2 linked regions of the Desulfosarcina ovata subsp. ovata genome follow. The protein of the gene in region 1 interacts with the protein of each later gene in a pairwise test. Links are inferred from orthologs where the notes say so. Each region holds a gene or a part of one and is shown on either strand. Other genes may lie near its edges.

The links.
Region 2: the proteins of GN112_RS18200 (region 1) and mrdA interact in binary tests that used the Escherichia coli proteins (3 or more experiments, as listed by UniProt). The link is inferred for Desulfosarcina ovata subsp. ovata from one-to-one orthologs.

Annotation. Positions count from the first base shown.
Region 1 is NZ_AP021879.1:4,104,957-4,114,657, reverse strand. The notes cover bases 2,876-5,914. They hold GN112_RS18200 (penicillin-binding protein 1A), read right to left. Parts: upstream 5,564-5,914; coding sequence 3,188-5,563; downstream 2,876-3,187. Other genes in these bases: GN112_RS18205 (response regulator), read right to left, coding at 2,876-3,124. Also shown: GN112_RS18220 (UvrD-helicase domain-containing protein), read left to right, coding at 1-1,214; GN112_RS18215 (hypothetical protein), read left to right, coding at 1,225-1,605; GN112_RS18210 (HEAT repeat domain-containing protein), read left to right, coding at 1,699-2,499; more of GN112_RS18205, read right to left, coding at 2,486-2,875; hisI (phosphoribosyl-AMP cyclohydrolase), read left to right, coding at 5,969-6,346; hisG (ATP phosphoribosyltransferase), read left to right, coding at 6,343-7,218; GN112_RS18185 (pyridoxal phosphate-dependent aminotransferase), read left to right, coding at 7,243-8,385; yihA (ribosome biogenesis GTP-binding protein YihA/YsxC), read left to right, coding at 8,403-8,990; GTPase Era, read left to right, coding at 8,983-9,701. UniProt on the Escherichia coli protein: Cell wall formation. Synthesis of cross-linked peptidoglycan from the lipid intermediates.
Region 2 is NZ_AP021879.1:6,667,300-6,674,862, reverse strand. Bases 2,061-5,059 are described here. They hold mrdA (penicillin-binding protein 2), read right to left. Parts: upstream 4,498-5,059; coding sequence 2,623-4,497; downstream 2,061-2,622. Other genes in these bases: mreC (rod shape-determining protein MreC), read right to left, coding at 5,015-5,059; GN112_RS34640 (hypothetical protein), read right to left, coding at 4,494-5,018; rodA (rod shape-determining protein RodA), read right to left, coding at 2,061-2,619. Also shown: GN112_RS29285 (F0F1 ATP synthase subunit B), read right to left, coding at 1-479; GN112_RS29280 (F0F1 ATP synthase subunit B), read right to left, coding at 479-904; GN112_RS29275 (bactofilin family protein), read right to left, coding at 1,050-1,454; more of rodA, read right to left, coding at 1,516-2,060; more of mreC, read right to left, coding at 5,060-5,851; GN112_RS29255 (rod shape-determining protein), read right to left, coding at 5,855-6,895; GN112_RS29250 (serine hydrolase domain-containing protein), read right to left, coding at 7,019-7,563. UniProt on the Escherichia coli protein: Catalyzes cross-linking of the peptidoglycan cell wall. Responsible for the determination of the rod shape of the cell. Is probably required for lateral peptidoglycan synthesis and maintenance of the correct diameter during lateral and centripetal growth.

The sequences.
Region 1 (9,701 bases):
ACTATCCCGGGGCGGAAGTCGTCTTCCTGAGAAAAAACTATCGATCCACCCAAACCATTCTGGAGGTATCGTCGCAGGTAATCCAAAAGAATGCCGAACGGCTCGACACCGGCCATCGTCGGGCCGTCTATTCCGACCACGTCGGCGATCGCACCATTCAGGTCACGGAAGCGCAAACGGAAAATACCGAAGCGGTGGCCATTGGCAAGACCATTGAAACGATGATCGGCGGCATTGGCTTTTTTTCAATGGATTCCGGTGCGGTGGATGGATCCACACAAACAGGCGGCTTGAGCTTTTCCGACTTTGCGGTTTTGTTTCGAACCCGAATTCAGGCCGATCCCATTCGGCGAATGCTGGAAAAGGCCGGTATTCCCTGCCAGGTGATCGATCGTCAATCCGTATTGGACCATCCTGGAATAAAAGGGGTCGTTTCTATTTTCAGGCTGATTCATGGATTGGGGACGTTTGCCGACATCCAGATGGCCAGTGATCACCTGAAACCCGGTATTTCCGGGAAAACAGTGGAAAAACTGAAGTCATGGGCTTATCGGAACCGTCTGCCAATTAAAGAGGCCCTGATTCAATCGCGACGATTGCCCATCCCCGGCATGGGAATATCAAAGCAGCAGCAATTATACGATTTTTTAAACCAAATATCGGACTGGAAGCAACGAGTGGAGACCCTTTCGCTGCGATCCGGTCTCGATATGATCACCGAACAAAGTGGCATACTTGAAACCGTTGGTGATGAACCGGGATTTGAAAAGGGATTTCAGCACATGATGGAAGCGGCCGATGCGCATCGTTCGGATGATGCGGCCGGGTTTTTAGCAGCGCTCGCCCTTTGCAGGGATACGGATACTTATGACCATCGGGTTGAAAAAGTTTCCCTGAGCACCATGCATGCGTCAAAGGGGCTTGAATTTTCGGTGGTTTTTATTGCGGGCTGCGAAGATGGATGGATTCCCTATCAATCCGTTAATCGTCCCGCTGATCTGGAAGAGGAACGCCGGCTGTTCTATGTGGCGCTGACCCGGGCCAAGCGGCATCTCTTTCTGACCCGGGCCAAGACCCGACTGATCAATGGCCAGATGCAACCGCGCCAACTCTCTCCCTTTGTCAACGATATCGAAAACATCTATAAGGAATTCAGCGCAACCGGCCTGAACCGGCCACAACCAGCGATACAGAAACAACTGTCTCTGTTTTAAGGAGTAAGCCATGTCAACCGATCCGATCTTATCCGTCCAACTGGATAATGGATTAACGATGCAGTGTATTGATCAATCCAGAAAAATTGCTGCCGATCGATGGTATATTTGCATTTGGATCGAGATTGTTGTTTGCGTGGACAAAAAATGGTTTACCCATTTTTTTATGGACGAAAAAAAGTATCAGAAGATAAGGGATCTGCTGGGTCCGTCGGTCGTTTTTAAACAGAAGCATGAAAGAAATTTTGTCAGTGAAGGCGAAAAAGCGCAGATTATAGAAACGATCTGCCAGCATGCATCCGAGATGGGCAGAACCTATTTCTGCCATGCGGATTTTCCAGCCAAATACATATTGAAATGCCTTCATGCAAAACAAACCCCATTCAATTGAATATAAATGAAAAAGGCCACACTTATTCCGTTTGATCGTTCCCATCGCCTTTTGGATAAGGTGCGAGGTTATCTTGAGGATATGGAATCCTTTTTGAGTGATCCGGAAAGCGGCATCGCCATCCTTCTCGAGGCCTTGCCGCATGCCGATACGCCCCTGCTGATAAAGATCATTCCACTGCTCGGCTATGCCGGAAAGGACAGGGTGTTGTGGCCATTGTACGATCTGGTGGTGGGAGGAGCAACGGATGAACAGATTCGCGCTGCCGCTGCGGTTCAACTGGGCCTGGCTGCCTCCCTGAGCAGAGATGTCCTATCGCTCAACGCTGCGTTGATCAACATGCTGGACCATTCGGCGCCATCGATTCGAATTGCCTGTGCATTGGCGCTGGGTTGGGAGGGAAACCACCCGGCGGTTTCGGCACTGATTCATCATTTTGACGATCTTGACCGTGATGTTCAGGCCGCAGTGGTGTCGGCAATGGTATCCGTGGGAGATGGATATGTTTTCGAATTTCTGACAACGCGCCTGCAGGTGGGGTTAATGGAAGAGAAACGCAGCATATTGCTCCATCTCTGGCGGTTCGCAGAAAAGTTTCCGGATGTCGAATCCGTCTATATTGAAAATATGGGCGATATTCCCATGGAGTTGCGGGTGGATGGCCTGACCGGGTTGGGAATGCTTCCCCTGACGACAAGGATTGTGGATTTTTACCGCCGGCTTCTGGCTGACCGGGAACCCCGGGTCCGTCTTCAGGTGTTGGACAATCTGTTGGGCTGTAAAGCCGACGATTACCATCTGCTGAAAGAAGAGATCCGTTTGCTTTTAAATGATGGGGATCTTCCGGTCAGACAGGCAGCCATCCGGCTGTATGGCCGGGTCAAGCTTCAATGAGGCGGTTCTGAATGGCAAATCGGGAAAGGTCGGCGTTGTTGCGCAGATTCAGTTTTTTCAAAAGACGGAACCGATAGGTATCAACGGTTTTTATGCTGATGTGATAGGCCGAGGCGATTTCGCGGTTGGTGTAACCCATGGCCAGACGGCGCAACACCTGGAGTTCGCGGGTAGAGAGGGTTTCCAGCGGGCTTTGGGACTGACTTCCTTTGGCAACCCGGAGCGCCAGTGCTTCGGCGGCATCGGCAGTTAGAAAAAGGGACCCGGAATGAACCTTGCGGATCGCTTTGACCAGTTGCTCCGGTGCGCTCTGTTTGGTGATATAGCCCATGGCGCCGGTCTCGATGGCGCGCACCACATACTGATGTTCTTCGTGCATGGTTAAAACGAGAATCGGCAATTGCGGATTTTCGCTTTTCAGTTGGGTGATTACTTCCAGTCCATCCAATACGGGCATGGATATATCAATCACCGCCACATCGGGTTTTTCCTTTCTGACCGCCAGAATCGCTTCGCGGCCATCCGACGCTTCGGCCACGACTTCAATGTCGCCACTTTCTTCGACAATCCGGCGCAAACCGGCCCGAACAATACTGTGATCGTCTGCCAGCAGGACTTTGATCATACGGTTCGACTTTCAGATATAAGGATCGTAAAATGAATCCGTCAAACCATGGCCGGGTCGCCATTACATGTCGGATTTAAAGAACGATTCCGCATCCACAATGCTGTTTGGCCGTTTGGTGTACTCGGTTGGCTCCGTGCCTTCCTTAAAACATTCAAAGATGGTGTCGCGGGATTCGGGAATGGGCAACAAGCCGGTCCGAGCATCGATTTTTGCGAAAACGACGCCTTCGGGAACCGGAAAGACGCGTACCGGTTTGTCTTTCAGCACCGCCTGCATGAAACCGAGCCAGATGGGGCTGGCGGTTCTTGATCCGGTTTCACCTTTGCCCAGGGTTTTGTTTATATCGTGGCCGACCCAAACACCGGTAATATACTGTGGGGTGTAGCCCATAAACCAGGCATCCTGCAGATCATTGGTGGTGCCGGTTTTACCGGCGACAGGACGGTTAAGTGCCCTGACCCGTTTTCCAGTGCCTTCCTTGACCACGCTTTCCATCAGGCTGGTGATGATGTAAGCCGTGCTTTTTTCGATTACCCTTTCCCTGGAAGGGTTCATTTCTTCGAGCACATTTCCCCATCGATCTTCAATTTTTGTGATGAAGGCCGGTTCGATCAGATATCCCTGGTTGGCGAAAACCGCATAGGCATTGACCAGTTCGAGGAGCGTTACCCCAGAGGATCCCAGGGCGATGGAAAGATCTCGCGCCAAGGGCGATGTGATGCCCAGTTTTCTGGCGTAGTCAATGCAGTAATCCACGCCGATATCCTGAAGAATTTTAATGGAGACCACATTACGGGATTTGGTCAGTGCTTCACGCAGCAGCGTGGGTCCGTAGAATTTCTTTCCGTAATTTTTCGGTTTCCAGGTTAAGTCACGCTCCTCATCATCAAAAACAATGGGGGCGTCGATGATTTCGGTTGCCGCGGTATAGCCTTTGTCCAGTGCCGCCGCATAGAGAATCGGTTTGAAGGCCGATCCTGGCTGACGATGGGATTGAACGGCGCGGTTAAACTGGCTTTCCATGAAATCACGGCCACCGACCATCACTTTGACGAGGCCGGTTTCCGCCTCAATGCAGAGCAGGGCGCTCTGGGCATCAGGCACCTGATCCAGAGACAGGTCCCATAACTCTTCATTGTTTGTCTTTTTATTCAATCGAACCAGAATTACATCGCCGGTGGCGAGCACGCGGCTCACTTTCTTGACGCGAGCCTGATAGGCGGCCAGTTTTGGATTGGGTTTGCGTGCCCAGCGGATATCATCGATGGGAATCATCCCCCGCGCATCCCCCATGCGCACCGTGGCTTTTCCCCCGCTGTCGTCCACGTCGATCACCACACCCTTGACCGAGTTTCCTTCGACCAGCGGGGATTTTTCGATCAGGGCCTTTTGTTCCTCACAAAATGGTTCAATCGCCTCGACGGCCAGGTGAGATTCCGGCCCCCGGTATCCCTGCCGGCGGTCCAGATCGCGCAGGCCTTTTTCTATTTCCCGGCGGGCCGCTTTCTGCATCTCGATGTTGACGGCGGTAAAAATTTTCAGTCCCTGCGTATAGAGGGCATCGGCGCCGTATTTTTTTTCCACATAGCGCCGGACGTGTTCGGTATAGATGGGGACCTCTTCGATGTACCAGTTTCGCCTGGGTTTGATGTCCATCTTGACGTCAATGGCTTCGGTGACTTGCGTATTATCGATGAAGCCTTCCTCGAGCATCCGGTTGAGCACGTAAATTTGACGCTGTTTGGCCCGCTCGGGGTGGCGGAAAGGTGAATATCGGCTGGGGGCCTGGGGCAGTCCGGCCAGAATGGCACATTCGGCCAGGTTCAACTCACTGACGGACTTTCCGAAATAGTTTTCGGCGGCCGCTTCGACACCATAGGCCCCATGTCCCAGGTAGATCTGATTCAGGTAAAGGTAAAGAATCTCCTCTTTGGTAAAGGTCTTGTCGATGCGATAGGCCAAAATCGCCTCTTTAATTTTTCTTTCGTAACTGCGTTCGGGGGTCAACAGAAACGATTTGGTGACCTGCTGGGTGATGGTGCTGCCGCCCTGAACAATCGCTCCCGCTTCCAGGTTTTTGATGAATGCCCGGACGATACTGAAAAAATCGATGCCCTGGTGTTTGTAAAAGCGCGAATCTTCAGCTGCGATAAACGCCTGTTGGAGTTGAATCGGGATTTTCGATAGGGGCACGACGATTCGCCGCTCTTTGTAGAATTCGGCTATTTTTCGGTTGTCATCCGAATATACGGTGGTGATAATGGGTGGGCGGTAATCGCTCAGAGACGAAATTTTCGGCAAACCGTCACTCATATAGTAGTAGACGCCGACCATGGCTGCCGTACCCATCAACATCAGGACGAAAGCCAGTGCCAGTGACCATTTGATCAGTCGCCCGATGGTTGCCCCGGGCTTTCGCCGAGCCCTGTTTTTCATGATTTGCGAAGTGCTTTTTTCTCTGGTCATAGCGGATTAGAAAGTCTGTCCGGTTATCTGTTTCCGGTCTGCAGGCCGGGTTTTCCGGTAGTAAACGATCCCTTTATCGCTTCTTTTGCGGATTGAACGATTAATCGGATTACCCTAACAAAGTAAATAATTTTTCGCAAGATTATCCCGCAGTTGCAAAAAAAAGGGATTGACTCCGGCAGTCGATCTGATTAGATAATCCGGTTTTATCTTATTTGTCCGAACACGGCTGATCCGCTTCTTCTGTCGGGCCGATGGCGCCCATTAAAATGGGATCGTTTGTATCCGGTTGGCAGAATGAATGAAACAATGGTTGCTTTGATGGAGGGGCGGGCAAAGAATGGTCGGAGACGGACGGGAATGGAGTAAAAACAAATGATTGAACTCGATTTTGAAAAAATGGGCGGCCTGGTTCCGGCCATTGCCCAGGATGTTGAAACCGGTGATGTCCTGATGTTGGCGTTTATGAACCGGGCGGCTTGGGAAGAGACGCTGAAAACCGGACGGGCCACCTATTACAGCCGGAGCCGTGACACCCTGTGGGTCAAGGGACTGACATCCGGCCATATCCAAAACGTAAAGGAGATCCGGGTGGACTGCGACAACGACACCGTGCTGCTTAAAGTGGAACAGGTGGGCGGGGCGGCCTGTCATACCGGATATGCCAGTTGCTTCTATCAAAAAGTGGACAACGGGTCGCTGGTGACTGTCGGCGAGCCCGTTTTTGATCCCAAGGAGGTTTATAAAGAATGACCATGCCGCTGAAGTTGGGTATTCCCAAAGGAAGTTTGCAGAACGCCACGTTTGCGTTGTTCAAACGGTCCGGTTGGACCATCAATGTTAATGATCGCAGTTATTTTCCGGAAATTAACGACGAGTCCATCGAGTGTGCCATCTGCCGTGCCCAGGAAATGTCCCGCTATGTGGAAAACGGAACCCTGGATGCCGGACTTACCGGAAAAGACTGGATTGCCGAAAATGATTCCGATGTGCATGTGGCCGAAGACCTGATCTATTCCAAGGTCAGCGCCCGTCCGGCCCGCTGGGTGCTGGCGGTCCCTTATGATTCACCGATCAAAACCCTTGAAGATTTGGAGGGCAAAAAGATCGCCACCGAACTGGTGCAATTCACCAAGCGCTATTTCGAGAGCCGCAATATCTCCGTCAAAGTGGCGTTTTCCTGGGGGGCCACGGAAGCCAAGGTGGTCTCCGGCCTGGCCGATGCCATTGTCGAGGTGACCGAAACCGGCAGCACCATCAAGGCCCACGGCCTGCGCATTATCCACGAACTCATGCAGACCAACACCCAGCTGATCGTTAATCGAAGCGCCTGGGAAGATCCGCAGAAGCGCGAAAAGGTCGAACAGATCGCCCTTTTGCTCAAAGGCGCCCTGCTGGGAGAAAAACTGGTCGGGATCAAGATGAACGTGCCGCAAGAAAAGCTGGCCCAGGTGGTCGATCTGCTGCCCAGTCTCAACGCTCCCACCGTCGCCTCCCTGTACCAGTCGGATTGGTTTTCCGTGGAGACGGTCGTGGGCACCAACGTAGTCCGGGACCTGATTCCCGAACTGCTCAAGCAGGGTGCCGAAGGTATTATCGAGTATCCGCTCAACAAGGTAATCTGATTTCCTTTTCAAGGGGGAATGGGCATGGCATCGAAACGCACCGAAGAGATGACATCCTTTATCGTTATGGATGTTCTGGAACGGGCCTGTGAACTGGAATGTGAAGGCAAAGACATTGTGCATCTGGAGGTGGGCGAGCCCGATTTCGATACCCCCGAATGTGTCAAAGCCGCTGCCTGCGATGCCCTGGCGAACGGATTCACCCATTATACCCACAGCCTGGGGCTTCCGGAACTACGGGAAGCGATCTGCGAGTATTATCACACCACTTACGGCGTTTCCGTCCAGCCGGATCAGGTGGTGGTGACCTCGGGCACCTCTCCGGCCATTTTCATGATCTTCGCCGCCCTGCTCGAGGCCGGTGACGAGGTGATTCTTTCCGACCCGCATTACGCCTGCTACCCCAATTTCATCAAGTTCGTCGGCGGGGTGCCGGTAACGGTACCGGTTTTCGAGGAGGATGGGTTTCAGTACCGCCCCGAGGCCATCGAAAATAAGCTCGGTGACCGCACCCGCGCAATTTTCATCAACTCCCCCTCCAATCCCACGGGTAACCTGCTGTCCGAATCGCGTATGCAGGCCATAGCCGGGATGTCCCCCTGGATCGTCTCCGATGAGATTTACCAGGGGCTGGTCTACGAAGGAAAAGAGCACTCCATCCTCGAGTTCACCGACCGGGCGTTTGTGCTCAACGGGTTTTCCAAACTGTTTGCCATGACCGGGTTGCGCCTGGGGTATTTGATCGCGCCCAAGGAATTCATGCGTCCGATTCAGAAGGTGCAGCAGAACTTTTTTATTTCGGCCAACGCCATGATCCAGAAGGCCGGGATCGCCGCCTTGAAATCGGCCGGCGAGGATGTGGCCCGCATGAAACGCATTTACAACGAACGCCGGATATTCATGATCCGGCGCCTGAAAGAGATGGGGTTGGGGATCACCGTCGAACCCACCGGTGCCTTCTACGTCTTTGCCAATGCCAAACACCTCTCCAACGACTCTTACGCCCTGGCCTTCGAGATTCTGGAGAAGGCCTGCGTGGGCGTGACGCCGGGGATCGATTTTGGCGCAAACGGGGAAGGGTACCTGCGGTTTTCCTACGCCAATTCCATGGAAAATATCGCCGAGGGCTTAAACCGCCTGGAGGCCTATCTGAAGACCCGGTCGTAAACGGAACGATAACGCCCATGCTTGTCAAATCGGCAGAATTTGTCACCAGTGCCGTCAAACCCACTCAGTACCCCGAGGCGCTGCTGCCCGAGGTGGCGTTTGCCGGTCGCTCCAACGTGGGCAAATCTTCGCTGATCAACACCCTGGTCAACCGCAAACGACTGGTGAAAACCAGTTCCACGCCCGGCCGCACCCAGCTGATCAATTTTTTCACCGTCAACCAGAACCTGTCCCTGGTGGATCTGCCCGGCTACGGGTATGCCCGGGTTCCCGAGTCGGTGCGCCGTCACTGGGGACCGATGATCGAAACCTATTTGAAGGGGCGCGAAACCCTCAGGGCCGTGGTGTTGATTCTGGATATCCGGCGGATTCCCGGTATCGAGGAACAGAATTTCATCGATTGGCTGTCGCTCTACGGGCGGGCGGCCATCCTGGTGCTGACCAAGGCGGATAAATTGTCGAAATCGGCCCAGAAAAAGCAGCGCCGGGCCATTGCGGGAGCCCTGAACGTGGATGAAACCGCATTAACCCTCTTTTCCGCCAAAACGCGGCAGGGATTGCCACAGGTCTGGTCGGCCATCGAAAGGGTCACTGGCGATGAATAACGAGATCAATCCTGATGCGACCGGCGCTTTCCGATCCGGTTATGTCGCCATCCTCGGTGCCCCCAATGCCGGCAAATCCACCCTGCTTAACCGCATGCTGGGGCAGAAGCTGTCGATTACGTCGAAAAAGCCCCAGACCACCCGAAATCGGATTTTGGGTGTGGTGCACCGCCAGTCGTCCCAGATGGTTTTTCTGGATACCCCGGGGATCCATCGGGCCCGCAACCCGCTCAACACCCGCATCGTCGATGCCGCCCTGTCCACCCTTGCGGAAGTCGACCTGATCTTGCTGGTGGTGGATGCCATCAACCCGGACAAGGCGTCTGAACAGCTGCTCCTGGAAAAACTCGATCAGCATCAGCGTCCGGTGGTGCTGGCGCTCAATAAAATTGACCAGGTTCAACGGCCGGCCCTCCTCTCCCAGATCGAGCACTGGTCGGCGGCCTTTGATTTTTCGGCCGTGGTCCCGATCAGTGCGAAACGGGGCGAGCAGGTCGATCGCCTGCTGGATGCCATGGAGGCGGCCCTGCCTCCGGGCCCACCGTTTTTTCCACCGGAAAGCCTCACCGACCTGCCCATGCGGTTCATTGCCGCAGAGATGATCCGCGAAAAAGCCATCCGTCTCACCGGGCAGGAGATTCCCTACGCGGTGGCGGTAACCGTCGATCTCTTCAAAGAGGAGAAAAACGGGGCCCTGGCCCGCATCCATGC
Region 2 (7,563 bases), 2.6 Mb from region 1 along the record:
AGAAATTCGTACTCGATATTCTTGCTGGCCTGCTCTTTCAGCTTCTCGGCGGCCGCTTCGGCTTCTTTCAGGATTCTGGCTTTGGCGTCTTCACCCTGCTTGATGTATTCGCCGAGCAAGACTTCAGCCTCCTTGTCCAATTCGGCCATTTTGGTGTCATACTCGGCCAGCTTTGCCTCCGCCGTCTTCTTTTTCGCCTCGAGCTCCTCCAGTTGCTCCTTGATCCCCTTAATCCGTCCGCCCAATGCCTGGGAAACGGGTTTTTTGAGAACCAGAAAAAGTCCGATGAACAGCACGGCAAAGTTCATTACCCGATAGGTGTCCGTAGCCACCCATCCCTTGGCGCCGGCCTCTTCGTGCTCCCCCCCGGAGGACGCAAGCGCCAGGGCCCCGCTACCAAACAAAAGAAGCGCAGCCATCAGCAGTGGTATGATCCACCGACCCCGGTTGCGCTTCCGTCTGAAGATTGAAACGTTCATTAAGCAACCCTCCCCAATATTTTTTGTTCTATCGCATCTGCAAATGCGTCTATTTCTTCTTCGAGAGCGGTTTTCACGGTATCCATCTCCGCAGCGATTTTGGCCTTGACCGATTTGAGTTCAGCCTGGGCGGACTCGTTGATCTTGCCGACGATCGCCTTTTCCTCCTCCATGGCCGCCTGCATCAGGGTCTCTTTTTCTTTCTGGCCCGCAGCCCTGGCCTGGCGGATACCGTCTGCATATTCCTTTTCTTTGGTAACGACTTGCTGGGCGGAGTCGTCAATGGCGGTTTCCAGTCCATCCACTTTCGCTTTTCGCTCCGACAAAATCTTCCGGATCGGTTTGTAAAGCACCATGTTCAAAATCCAGATCAAAAGCAAAAAGTTGACAATTTGCAAGACTATAGATCCATCGACGCTTACCATATAGGAGCCTCCGTTGAAGTAAGATTTAAAATTGCCGAAACTGATAAATTGTCTATGAATGATATAACTTACGAAAGGTGCGAACTCCGGCGGTCTATACCATCAGAGTTATTGAATTGTCAAAGGTTTTTTAAAAATTAATCGGTCATGCGGAGCCTGCGTCAGGCTTTTGTTTGGCTTCGGCCGGGGGCTTTGCCGTCAGTGGCTCGGGCTTTGTCATGCTGCAGTTTCCATTGAACTGAACACCGGATTCGATGGAGACGACCGGTGCCTGAATGTCACCGGTGATCTTGGCCGGGGCATTGACCTCAATACGCTCGGAGGCGTGGACATGGCCGTTGACCGTTCCCTTGATAATCGCCGTGCCGACCCGTATCTCAGCCTGAACCACGGCCCGTTCGCCAACGATCAACATGCCCTTCTCGGAAACGATTTTCCCACTCACGGCACCATCCAGCCGGATCGTATCCTTGAAAGCCAGGGTGCCCTCGATGGTGGTTCCGGTACCCAGCAGTGTGGAGATGTGATCCGCCGGCTCTTTTTTTTTCATTGTGTCCCCCTGTTTCTGTGTCTTGAACATCAATCTCCCTGCCCCCTGCGCACCATTCGCGTTATTCAAACTTGAAACGCCGCATACTTACATTCATCAGCAAACCAATCCCCATCAGCATGGTAATGATTGACGAACCGCCATAACTGACAAAAGGCAGGGTGACCCCCACCACGGGCATGAGTCCCATCACCATTCCGATGTTGATCAACACCTGCCAGGCAATCATGGCGGTCACCCCAACGGATAGAATGATCCCGAAAGGATCCCGGCAGCGGCCGGCAATGTTCAATCCCCAGGCAATCATGATCATAAACAAAACGATCAGGGTCAGGGATCCGGCCATCCCCCACTCCTCGGACAGTACCGAAAAAATGAAGTCGGTATGCTGTTCAGGCAAAAAAGAAAGGGTATTTTGGGTTCCCTTCAAAAACCCCTTGCCGGTAAGCATGCCCGATCCGATGGCGATTTTCGACTGGATGATGTGATAGCCGGCGCCCAGCGGATCGCGATCCGGGTTAAGAAAAGTCAGGATCCGCTGCTTCTGGTAACCCCGCAGAAAAAACCAGACCAGCGGAACCAGCATGGTAAACGTGGCCACCAGCCAACTGAAGGTTCGGCGTTCGATTTTGGCGAACAGGGTCATTACACCGGCAATCAAAGCGATCACCATGGCGGTTCCCAGATCGGGTTGCCGGACGATGAGGGCAAAGGGAATCGCCGTCAAGAAAACCGGCATCATCAGATCCCGAAACGACATTCCCCCGGTACTGATCATTTTGGCATAATAGCGGGCCAACACAATGATAACCGCCACTTTGGCCATCTCCGAAGGTTGTAGGGAAAACGGCCCCAGCGATAACCAGCGGCGGGATCCGCCGACGTATTTACCGAAAAACAGAACCGCAACCAGAGATGCGACCGAAGCCAGATAAATCGCATTCGCGAATCGCTCGAACTGTTTGTAATCAAAAAGAAAACTCAGCACCATAATCACCATCCCGCCGCCATACCAGATCAACTGCTTTTTAAACAGGACAATGTCCGGTGGCGCTGCACCGGCGGACACGGCACTGTACAGCACCACCAGCCCGATGCCCCCAATGGCCAGGGTCAGGGTCAGCAACCCCCAGTCAAAACACTGCAGCAACCGTCGATCAAACATGCATCAGTCTCCCTGGCCGGGTGCAACCGAACCTTCCGGAGCGGTTGTATCGGCAGCTTGCGAACCACCGGAAAGATAGAAGCGGATCATTTCGGCGGCTACCGGTGCCGCCGCACTGGACCCATGCTCGCCATGTTCCACGATCACGGAAACGGCGATTTTCGGATGCTCACGCGGCGCATAGGCCACAAACCAGGCATGATCCTTGATCGGCTCCCCCTGGCCGTCACCATCGGTATCCTCTTCCCGCCGCCCCACCACCTGGGCCGTTCCGGTCTTGCCGCTCATGGCCATGCCGTCCAGCCGGCTGCGCCAGGCCGTCCCATGGCGGGAATTGACCGCCTTGAACAATCCTTCACGGACAATATTCAAGTTTTTTTCACTAACCGGCAGGCGTCCGACCACCTCCGGGGTACTGTCATAAAGCGTTTTGCCATCGGCCGTACGGATGGTCTTGACAATTTTGGGTCGGTAGCGGGTGCCCCCGTTACCCACCGTAGCGGCAACCATGGCCATCTGCAAAGGTGTGGTCAGATTGAATCCCTGGCCGATCACTACCGACAGCGTCTCGCCTTTCTGCCAGGATATCCCGGTGCGGCGTTTCTTCCATGCGGCGGTGGGAACCAGCCCGCTGCCCTCGTGGTTCAGATCGATCCCCGTGGGTTCTCCCAATCCGAAGGCCCTGGCGTACCAGGCCAGACGGTCGACGCCGAGTTCCTGCCCCAGCTTATAAAAATAGACATCACAGGATTCGCTGAGTGCCTTGTAGATGTCCACTTCCCCATGTCCCCAACGTTTCCAGCAGCGATAGGTGCGATTGCCGAATTTGAGAAAACCGGGGCAGAAGACCGAACTGCTTTCGTCAATCAGCCCTTCTTCAAGACCGGCGGCAGCGGCAATGATCTTATACGTCGAAGCGGGGGGGTATTCGGCCTGAATGGCCTTATTCTCCAGCGGATGCTGCGGATCGGAGATCAATACGTTCCATGCATCGTGGCTCATCCCCGAAATAAAGGCGTTCTGGTCAAAAGAGGGACTCGAAACCATGGCCAGAACCTGGCCGGTATCGGGTTCCACCGCCACTGCCGCACCGGCCTGGTCGACCAGCAGTTCCTCGGCCACCACCTGGAGGGCATGGTCGATGGAGAGCACCACGTTGTTTCCCGGAACCGCATCCACCGTACTGAGCACCCGGACCACCTGGCCGGTGGCATTGACCTCCACCTGCTGACCGCCGCGTTTGCCGCGCAGCCACGGCTCCCTTGCGCGTTCAATGCCGTACTTGCCGATATAGTCGCCGGTTTTGCACCCCTGATGGCGCTTTTGCTTCAACTCATCGACGTTGATCTCCCCCATATAACCCAGAATGTGGGCCGCGCTGGGACTGAACACGTAATCCCTGCGCGGCGAAATGTTCACCATGATGCCGGGCAGGTCCCAGCGGTTGACCTCAATGGCAGCCAGTTCATCACGACTGATATCCGGTTTGAGCAGCACCGGTTTATAGGCCCGGGAACCCTTGGCCTTTTCCAGCTGCGCCCACAACTGCGCCTCGGGGATACCGGAGTAATCTGACAATTTGGCAATGGTGGGCTCGAGGGGGCCGGCATCCTTGACGATGATATTCAAATCGTAGGCCGGCCGATTATCCGCCAGAAGGCGGCCCTGGCAGTCGTAAATCAACCCCCGGGTGGCATCGACATTTTTCAGGCGGATGCTGTTGATCTCCGACTGACGGCGAAGTTCCGCCCCGTTGATGACCTGAAGGTAAAACAGACGGGCAATCAGGATTACGAACGCAGCCACCACAATGGTTAGCGCCACGCTGAGTCGCTGGCTGAACCACTCACTGTCCACATTGTCCAGGTAATTGGTCAAGGATTTCCCAATGAATTTTTCCGGGCGAAATACGATTTCCCCAATCCATCGACGGTTTTCTGCCCACGGATAAACAGCAGCATGAGGAAGGGACCGGTAACCGTACCCCAGAGGATCTGTCCGGCAACGACAGAAAAAAGGGACTCCACCGGCCATGCCGCCGAAGCCAGCACAACGGCCGAAAAGGCGACTGCCAGGCTCTCAAACGCCACACCGGCGATCACCAGCAGCGGCATCAGAATCACATTGCCCACATGCAGGAACTGAATGGCCCAACGCCCGCCCGCATACATCCACAGGTAGACACTCAGGTAGACACCGAACACACCACCGGAAATTCCGTCCATCACCAGCCCCCCCACAAGAAGCGCCGGGAGGGCTTCCCGGGGCCGCTGGCAGACCGCCAGATAAACCACGAACGGAGCAAACAGATCATACAAATAGGCCGCCCCTCCCACCAACAGGGTGGTTTGAAGGATGATCAACCCAAGACAGACAAGCAACAGATAGGCAACTATCATCGTCCACCGTGAAACATCTCAACGGCCGGTTTATATATGACAAACACCTCTTCAAGAATCTCGAAGTCCACGTCCGGCGTGACCGACACCTTTTGAAAAATACCGGCGTTCGACCGCACGACTTCAGAGATGCGCCCCACCCGCAGGCCCTTGGGGAAAACGCCGTCAAGGCCTGATGAAACCACCGTATCCCCGACACGGATTTCGTGTTTGCGCAACACGTAATCGAAAATGCAGAAATCGGCACCGCCGCCCTTGACGATGCCGCGCGCACGGGTCTTCTGGACCAGGGCGTCGACGGCACTGTTGGGATCGATCAGCAAAAGCACCTTGGCAAAGTGCCCCGAGGCCTCGACCACCACGCCCACAATCCCCTCGGGGACCACCACGGGAAGTCCCTGGCGGATGTCATTGACGGTGCCTTTGTCCACAATGATCGTTTTGGACCAGGGCGACGGGTCCTTGCCCACCACCTGGGCGGCAATCATGCTTCGGGGGGTCTCGTCGTCAAAGTCCAGCAGGTGGCGCAACCGGGCATTGGCCAGTTCGGTCTCACTGCACCGGTTGAGCTTCTGCAGACTTTCACCCAGTTTTTTTTTCAATTGCCGGTTTTCCTCGGCCGTGGAAACCAGGAAAAAGTAACGCTGCCAAACCGACTTGATCGACTGCATGAAGGCGGTAAGATGCTTTTGAAATGGGGAGACGATGATCATCGCGCCCCGGCCAAGGCCGGCAGGGGCCTGGGCATGTTTGCCCGTTATGGTCAGGAGGATGACGTTCACCGCGACCAGAACGATCACCACGGCAACCAGAATCATCCTTTTTGAAAACATGGGTTAGATGATAATAACCTGTTTGAGGATTTCGATGCTGTCCAGCGCCTTGCCGGAGCCCAGGGCCACGGTGGAAAGGGGATCTTCGGTCACCGTAATGGGCAAACCACTTTCTTCCCGAAGCAGTTTGTCGAGATTTTTCAGCAGGGCGCCTCCACCGGTCAGCACGATGCCGCGGTCAACAATATCGGCGGCCAGTTCCGGCGGTGTCTGCTCCAGGGCGATTTTCACCGTTTCAACAATGGCTTCGATCTGCTCGGATATGGCCTCGCGAATCTCTTCGGAATCGATGGCCAGAATCTTGGGAATACCGGTCACCAGGTCACGCCCCTTGACCTCGATGGTCTCCACCTTGTTGGGATCCGGATAGGCATTACCGATGGTGGTTTTGATGATCTCGGCCGTACGCTCACCGATGAGCAGGTTATACTTGCGTTTGACATACTGGATGATGGCCTCGTCCATCTTGTCGCCGGCCACCCGCAGGGAGCGGCTGTAGACGATACCGGCCAGGGAGATGACCGCCACCTCGGTGGTACCGCCGCCGATGTCCACCACCATATTACAGGTGGGCTCGGTGATCGGCAGGTCGGCGCCGATGGCCGCCGCCATGGGCTCCTCGATGAGAAAAACCTCGCGGGCGCCGGCCGACTCCGCCGATTCGCGCACGGCACGCTTTTCCACCTGGGTGATGCCCGACGGCACGGCGACGATGATGCGCGGCCGGACAAAGGTCCGCCGGTTGTGCACCTTGTGGATGAAGTGACGCAGCATGGCCTCGGTCACTTCAAAATCGGCAATCACTCCATCACGCATGGGACGAATGGCCACGATATTTCCCGGCGTGCGGCCCAGCATATTCTTTGCTTCCAAGCCGACAGCCAAAACCCGGTTTTTGGTGCGATTGTCCGTACGCACGGCCACCACCGAAGGTTCACTGAGAACAATGCCTTTGCCTTTGACGTAAACAAGCGTGTTGGCCGTGCCCAGATCAATGGCCAGATCGCTGGAAAAGACTCCCAGAACGGAATCGATAAAGTTCATGCCGCCTCTTATTGTAATTGATTCGTAACGTCCCCGAATGGCCGCTTTGCCCGGAGGGCACACTTTTTGAACGGGTACCAGAAACATCCGGTCATTTCAAGCCTTAATTTGTTGAAATCAGCTTTAATTCGATTGAATTCCAATTTGTTCCATGATCCTGTCGTGGATCATGGGGCGGAATTGACGCAATCGGTTGTTCCACCGGAAGGGGTGCACCCTATTGGTCAGCAGGATCACGGTAACATCCTGTTTGAGATCCATCCAGAAAGAGGTCCCGGTAAATCCCAGGTGCCCGATGGTGTCGGCCGAGAAATGGCACCCGGCGCTGGAGCCGGCCACCGCCGGTCGGTCAAAACCAAGGGTAAAGCTGCGTTGCGTTTCTCCATATAACATCTGACCAAGCATTTGTCGTGAGAAAAGCGCATCGTCCGGTACCCCGCGAAGCCCCTTGGCCAGCCGGCAGAGCAGGTCAAAAACCGCCTCGGCCGTGCCGAACAGACCGGCCTGCCCGTCGATCCCGCCGACCGCCCAGGCGTTGTCATCATGGACTTCGCCGACCAGCAGGCGGTTTCTCACTGGACAGAGTTCCGTGGCGGCAAAAGTGCGATCGGAACGCGTGCCGGAAAAAAGATCGATGAAAAACAGGTCGCCAATCCCCATGGGTCCGT